2 regions of the Variovorax sp. 10N432 genome follow, and region 2 is predicted to be linked to the other one. Evidence: predicted binding sites of a transcription regulator. Region 2 holds the regulator's gene; the other holds the start of a gene.

Region 1 (3,405 bases), on a different contig from region 2:
AAGCCAGGTGCCTTGACGGCCACGACCTTCAGGATGCCGCGGATCGTGTTCACGACCAGGGTCGCCAGGGCTTCGCCTTCGACTTCTTCGGCAATGATCAGCAGCGGACGGCCAGCCTTGGCGACTTGTTCCAGCGTCGGGAGCAGGTCGCGGATGTTGCTGATCTTCTTGTCGAACAGCAGCACGAAGGGGTTGTCCAGAATCGCGGATTGCTTTTCGGGGTTGTTGATGAAGTAGGGCGACAGGTAGCCGCGGTCGAACTGCATGCCTTCGACGACGTCGAGTTCGCTGTCGAGCGACTTGCCGTCTTCGACGGTGATCACGCCTTCCTTGCCGACCTTGTCCATCGCGTCAGCGATGAGCTTGCCGATGGTTTCGTCGCTGTTGGCCGAGATCGAGCCGACTTGCGCGATTTCCTTCGAGGTGGTGGTGGCCTTCGAAGCCTTCTTCAGCTCGGCGACCAGGGCGGTGACCGCCTTGTCGATGCCGCGCTTCAGGTCCATCGGGTTCATGCCGGCGGCGACCAGCTTGAAGCCTTCGCGAACGATGGCCTGGGCCAGCACGGTCGCGGTGGTGGTGCCGTCACCGGCGTTGTCCGAAGTCTTGGAGGCCACTTCCTTCACGAGCTGGGCGCCCATGTTCTGGAGCTTGTCCTTGAGTTCGATTTCCTTGGCGACCGACACGCCGTCCTTGGTCACGGTGGGGGCGCCGAAGGAGCGCTCGAGCACCACGTTGCGGCCCTTGGGGCCCAGGGTCACTTTGACTGCGTTGGCGAGGATGTTCACACCTTCGACCATGCGCGCGCGGGCTTCGCCGCCGAAGACTACGTCTTTTGCTGCCATGAGATTTCTCCGAGATTCAGTTGATTGGGGGTTGAAGAGAGAAGTGCTTACTTCTCGACGACCGCGAACAGGTCGTCTTCCTTCATGACCAGCAGTTCGTCGCCATCGACCTTGACGGTCTGGCCGCTGTACTTGCCGAACAGGACGCGGTCGCCGACCTTGATGTTCATCGAGATCAGGTCGCCCTTGTCGTTCTTCTTGCCAGGACCGACGGCCAGGACTTCACCCTGATCGGGCTTTTCGGCGGCGTTGTCGGGGATCACGATGCCCGAGGCGGTCTTGGTTTCGCTTTCAATGCGCTTGACGATCACGCGATCGTGCAAAGGACGAAGTTTCATTGCTTGCATCTCCTGATGGGAACGGGTTTGGGTCGGGCGTCGGCGTTGTGCCGATACCACATCGTTGGGCAGAAGGCGCTGTTAGCACTCAACTGCAACGAGTGCTAATCATAAGGGTGTTTTTTGGCTTTTCAAGGCGGGGGACTGTTTTTGCAGGCGCGTCGCGCCGCCGCGCCGGGGCCGCCCGAATGCCGGGAGGCGCGGGGCGCAATTCGTCCGACTGGCGGACCGAGGCACGCCTCGCCGACCGTGGTCCGGCATTGCGCCGGGCCGTTTCAGCCCCGCGGGGCGCCGGGCCGAAGCAGCGCTGCCAGCCTGGCGACGCCCCCGGTGCCGCTGGCCGCGCGGCCGATGAAGGCGCCCGCCGCGGCGCCGATCAGCGCCTTGCCGATCAGCGAGCGGCTGCGGCCCGTGGCCATCATGAGCAACAGACCGACGCCCAGCACGATCAGGTGCTCGCCCGGCAGGTCCGGCCGGTTGGCGTCTGCTTCCTTGACGGTCTTGATCAACGAGTCGAGATTCATGAGGTCTCCGCAACTGAAAAGCCGTTCATAGACCGGGCGCCAAGGCTTCGGTGTAGGCGACGGCCGGCGGCTGCATCCGCCGGTCGTGCCTTCACGGCGCCGGCGAGATCGCCGCGTCTACGATGGTCTGGGCCTCGGCCAGGATCCGCTGCAGGTGCTCGGCGCCGCGGAAGCTCTCGCCGTAGATCTTGTAGATGTCCTCGGTGCCCGACGGCCGGGCGGCGAACCAGCCGTTCTGCGCGATCACCTTGATGCCGCCGATCGCGCCGCCATTGCCGGGGGCATGGCTCAGCACGCTCTCGATCGGCTCGCCGGCCAGCTCGGTCGCGTGGAGCTGCTGCGGGCTCAGCGCCGACAGCTGTTTCTTCTGCTGACGGCTGGCGGGCGCATCGATGCGGTTCGAGACCGGGCTGCCGAACTCGTTCGCCAGCTCGGCGTAGAGCGCACCGGGGTCGCGGCCTGTTCGGGCGGTGATCTCGCCGGCCAGCAGCGCCGCGGTGATGCCGTCCTTGTCGGTGGTCCAGACCGAGCCGTCGCGGCGCAGGAAGGTGGCGCCGGCGCTTTCCTCGCCGACGAAGCCGAGCGAGCCGTCGACCAGGCCGTCCACGAACCACTTGAAGCCCACCGGCACTTCGTAGAGCCGTCGGCCGAGCCGCTTCGCCAGGGCATCGATCAGCCGCGTCGAGACCACCGTCTTGCCGACCGCCGCATCGGCGCCCCACTGCGGGCGGTGGCGGAACAGATAGTCGATCGCGACCGACAGGTAGTGGTTGGGCTGCAGCAGGCCGGCGCTGCGGGTGACGATGCCATGGCGGTCGTGGTCGGTGTCGCAGGCCACGCCGACGTCGAAGCGGTCCTTGATGTCGAGCAGCCGCTGCATCGCGTAGGTCGACGACGGGTCCATGCGGATCTGGCCGTCCCAGTCGAGCGTCATGAAGGCGAAGCGCGGATCGACCGTCTCGCTGACCACGCTGAGGTCGATCCGGTAGCGCTCGGCGATCGCCCCCCAGTAGTGGACCCCGGCACCGCCGAGCGGGTCGACGCCCATGCGCACGCCCGCTTCGCGGATCAGGGCCATGTCGATCACGTTGTCGAGGTCGCCGACGTAGGCCGCCACGAAGTCATGGCGGTGCGTGGTGGCGGCCTTCAGGGCCCGCTCGTGCGGCATCCGGCGCACGCCCGCGAGCCCTTTCTCGAGGAAGCCATTGGCCGCCTCCTGCACCGGGCCCGTGATGTCCTGGCCGGCCGGTCCGCCATTGGGCGGGTTGTACTTGAAGCCGCCGTCGCGCGGCGGATTGTGCGACGGCGTGACCACGATGCCGTCGGCCAGCCCGCTGGTGCGGCCGCGGTTGTAGGTGAGGATGGCATGCGACAGCGCGGGGGTCGGCGTGTATTCGTCGCCGCTGGCCAGCATCACCTCGACGCCGTTGGCGGCCAGCACCTCGAGCGCGCTGGCCGCCGCGGGGGCCGACAGCGCGTGCGTGTCGATGCCGAGGTAGAGCGGCCCGTCGATGCCCTGGGCCCGGCGGTGGTCGCAGATCGCCTGGGTCATCGCCAGCACGTGCCATTCGTTGAACGAACGCTCGAAGGCGCAGCCGCGATGGCCCGAGGTGCCGAAGGCGACCCGTTCGGTCGCGACCCCCGGGTCGGGGCGCTCGGCGAGATAGGCGGCGAGCAGCGCGTCGACGTCGACGAGGCTGT
Region 2 (3,405 bases):
TCCTGGGCCGAACGGGCGGTTTCGAGCGCGCCGATCGCCTGCCGCCAGGCCTGCCAGGCGCTGTCGAGCGCACCGGTGTCGACGCCGGCATAGGCATCCAGCAGGCCGCGCACGGCATCGGGGCGGGTCAGGCTCTGCCAGGCGTGCTGGCCATGGATGTCCAGCAGCCGGTCGCCGAGCTCCCGCAGCTGGGTGGCCGTTGCCGGGCTGCCGTTGATCCAGCCGCGGCTGCGGCCCTGCAGGTCGACCGTGCGGCGCAATAGCAGGGCGTCGCCGGCCTCGAAGCCGCCTTCGTCCAGCCAGCCGGCCAGGTCCGGGTCGGCGTCGAACTCGGCGCTGACGTCCAGCCGTTCGGCACCCTCGCGCACCGCGCCGGCATCGGCCCGGTTGCCGAGCGCCAGCTGCAGCGCATCGATGAGGATCGACTTGCCGGCACCGGTCTCGCCGGTGAGCACCGTGAATCCGGCCGAGAAATCGAGTTCGAGGGCCCGCACGATCACGAAGTCCCGCAGCGCAATGCGCCTCAACGCCATCTCAAGATCCCCCTTCGTTCCAATGCAGTTTCTTGCGCAAGGTATCGAAATAGCTCCAGCCCTTGGGGTGCAAGAAGCGCACCCGGTAGTCGGAGCGGCGCACCATCACCTGGTCGCCGATGGCCAGCGAGGCCAGCGACTGCATGTCGAAATTGGCGCTCGCATCGCGACCGCCCACCAGTTCCATCGTGACCTCGTCGGCGTCGGGCAGCAGCAGCGGGCGGTTCGACAGCGTGTGCGGCGCGATCGGCACCAGCACCCAGCCGCGCACCGCCGGATGCAGCAGCGGCCCGCCGGCCGAGAGCGCATAGGCGGTCGAGCCCGTGGGCGTCGAGATGATCATGCCGTCGGCGCGCTGGTTGGCGACGAAATGGCGGCCGACCGTGACCCGCAGCTCGACCATGCCCGAGGTGGCGCCGCGGTTGACCACCACGTCGTTCATGGCCAGGGTGTCGAACACCGACTGGCCGTCGCGGATCACCTTGGCCTGCATCAGGGTGCGCAGGTCTTCCTCGTACTCGCCGGCCAGCATCGGGATCAGCGTCGCCTGGTAGTTGTCGAGCGAGATGTCGGTGATGAAGCCGAGGCGGCCGCGGTTGATGCCGATCAGCGGCACGTCGTGCGGCGCCAGCTGGCGGCCGATGCCCAGCATCGTGCCGTCGCCGCCGACCACCAGGCCCAGGTCGCATTGCTGGCCGATCTCCTCGACCGTCAGCGCCGGGTAGGGGCCGGTTTCGACCGGCTGGGTCTGCGACTTCTCGACGAACACCTTGCAGCCCTGCGATTCGAGGAAGGTGCCGATGCCTTCCATCACGTCGTCGTGCGCGCCGCACTGCGCCCGGGCGCCGGAGGCCTGGTATTTACCGATCAGTGCGACATGCCGAAAGCGGGAGCTCATTCACAAATTACAACATTAAAATCATTCGATGCTGGACGACCGTGCCAAGTTGCTGTTGAAGACTCTCGTCGAGCGCTATATCGCCGACGGGCAGCCGGTCGGCTCGCGCACGCTTTCCCGTGCGCCGGGCCTGGATCTGTCGCCGGCGACGATCCGCAACGTGATGTCCGACCTCGAGGTGCTGGGGCTGATCGCAAGCCCCCACACGTCGGCGGGTCGGATCCCGACCGCGCGCGGCTACCGCCTCTTCGTCGACACCATGCTGACCGCCGAGCGCGAGCAGTTCGCGTCGGCCCCGAGCCTGGCCGCCGACCAGCCGCAGAAGGTGATCGCCAATGCGGCCCACCTGCTGTCGAACCTGTCGCAGTTCGTGGGTGTCGTGATGGCGCCGCGGCGGGCCTCGGTGTTCCGGCAGATCGAGTTCCTGCGGCTGTCGGACCGCCGGCTGCTGGTGATCATCGTGGCGCCCGACGGCGACGTCCAGAACCGGGTCATCTTCCCCGAGGTCGACTACACGCAGTCGCAGCTGGTCGAGGCCGCGAACTACATCAACGCCCATTTCGCCGGGCTGTCGATCGAGCAGGTGCGCGACCGTCTGCAGTCCGAGGTCGAGCAGCTGCGCGGCGAGATCGCGGCGCTGATGCAGGCCGCGGTGCAGGTCAGCTCCGAGGTCATGACCGAGGCCCAGGACGAAGTCGTCATCGCCGGCGAGCGCAACCTGCTGGCGGTCACCGATTTCTCCAGCGACATGGGCCACCTGCGGCGCGCCTTCGAGCTGTTCGAGCAGAAGACGCAGCTGATGCGCCTGCTCGATGTCTCGAGCCAGGCCGAGGGGGTGCGCATCTTCATCGGCGGCGAAAGCCAGGTCGTGCCCTTCGACGACCTGTCGATCGTCAGCGCGAACTACGAGGTCGATGGCCAGGTGGTCGGCACGCTGGGCGTGATCGGCCCGACCCGGATGCCGTACGAGCGAATGATCCAGATCGTCGACATCACGTCGAAGCTGGTCACCAACGCGCTGAGCCACCGCAAGTAGGGAAGGGCGCCGGGCCCACTAGAATCCCTGGCGCGTGGGCCGTTAGCTCAGTTGGTTAGAGCAGCGGACTCATAATCCGTTGGTCCCTGGTTCAAGCCCAGGACGGCCTACCACCCGACTCCTCGCGACGCATGGGTTAGACTCCATGCGCGATCGAGAGTCTTCGCAGACTCGGTCTTCCCCGGTGACAGCCCGGGACGAACCGTCCGCATGTCGTTGAGCTTCATTCCGGCTTCAGGCTGGAAAGGTAGCTGAAATGCATGCTATAATCGCAAGCTGTGCGGCTGTAGCTCAGTTGGATAGAGTACTTGGCTACGAACCAAGGGGTCGTGGGTTCAATTCCTGCCAGCCGCACCAACTCTCAGTAAGCCCCTGATTTTGTTAAAGAAATCAGGGGCTTTCCTGTTTCACACAGCACCCTCATCCAAAGGGTGCATCCGTGCAGAATCTCTTTCGCTGTTGTCATCCCCTCGGTAGGCGGCGCTCCATGGCCACAGGAATTCTGCCCGCGCAGGTTCTGGCTGCCAGAGAAGCGCAGCGGGCCAACGTGCGCCCCAAGACACCCGCGGCGGCAGACACGCATCTCAAGCTCGCGGAGGTCGACGACGAAGTTCTCCGCCGGTTTAGAACCGAAGCGCTCTCCACGTTCCTTGCATGCGAGAACCACGCCCGCATCAAGTATTCGACGCGCTCTATGAAAGAACCGCTCGCAGCGGTGACTGCGGCGGGTGACAACTGGCCGATCATGAGCAAGCCGCGCATCGTCGCTCAGATGGCGGCGCTGCGTGCCGGTGGCTTTGCGCACGAAGTGCCATGAAATGGTATTGCTCCCTCCAAGGCGGTGACTCAAGCATTAAGAATGTGAACTTCCGTATTGTTTCTTGAGCGCGATCGGTTATAACCGCCGCTACCGAATTAACGTCTCGATACGTTTCTCG

What was found. The regulator HrcA, encoded in region 2, represses chaperone genes, less so after heat shock. The targets are predictions, from matches to a motif close to TTAGCACTCNNNNNNNNNGAGTGCTAA.
Region 1: a site for HrcA is predicted at 1,262-1,288, ahead of groES (co-chaperone GroES). Genes of this name have one in related genera too.

The regions. Positions count from the first base shown of each region.
Region 1 is NZ_JBFTHX010000004.1:85,926-89,330, forward strand. It holds gene groL (chaperonin GroEL) at 1-842, opposite strand, end outside; gene groES (co-chaperone GroES) at 890-1,180, opposite strand; gene AC1DF3_RS06405 (hypothetical protein) at 1,456-1,704, opposite strand; gene pgm (phosphoglucomutase (alpha-D-glucose-1,6-bisphosphate-dependent)) at 1,796-3,405, opposite strand, start outside.
Region 2 is NZ_JBFTHX010000015.1:75,071-78,475, forward strand. It holds gene recN (DNA repair protein RecN) at 1-533, opposite strand, end outside; gene AC1DF3_RS18725 (NAD kinase) at 535-1,431, opposite strand; gene hrcA (heat-inducible transcriptional repressor HrcA) at 1,460-2,467, shown strand; tRNA gene AC1DF3_RS18735 (tRNA-Ile) at 2,504-2,580, shown strand; tRNA gene AC1DF3_RS18740 (tRNA-Arg) at 2,748-2,824, shown strand; gene AC1DF3_RS18745 (hypothetical protein) at 2,955-3,284, shown strand; gene AC1DF3_RS18750 (galactosyl transferase) at 3,349-3,405, shown strand, end outside.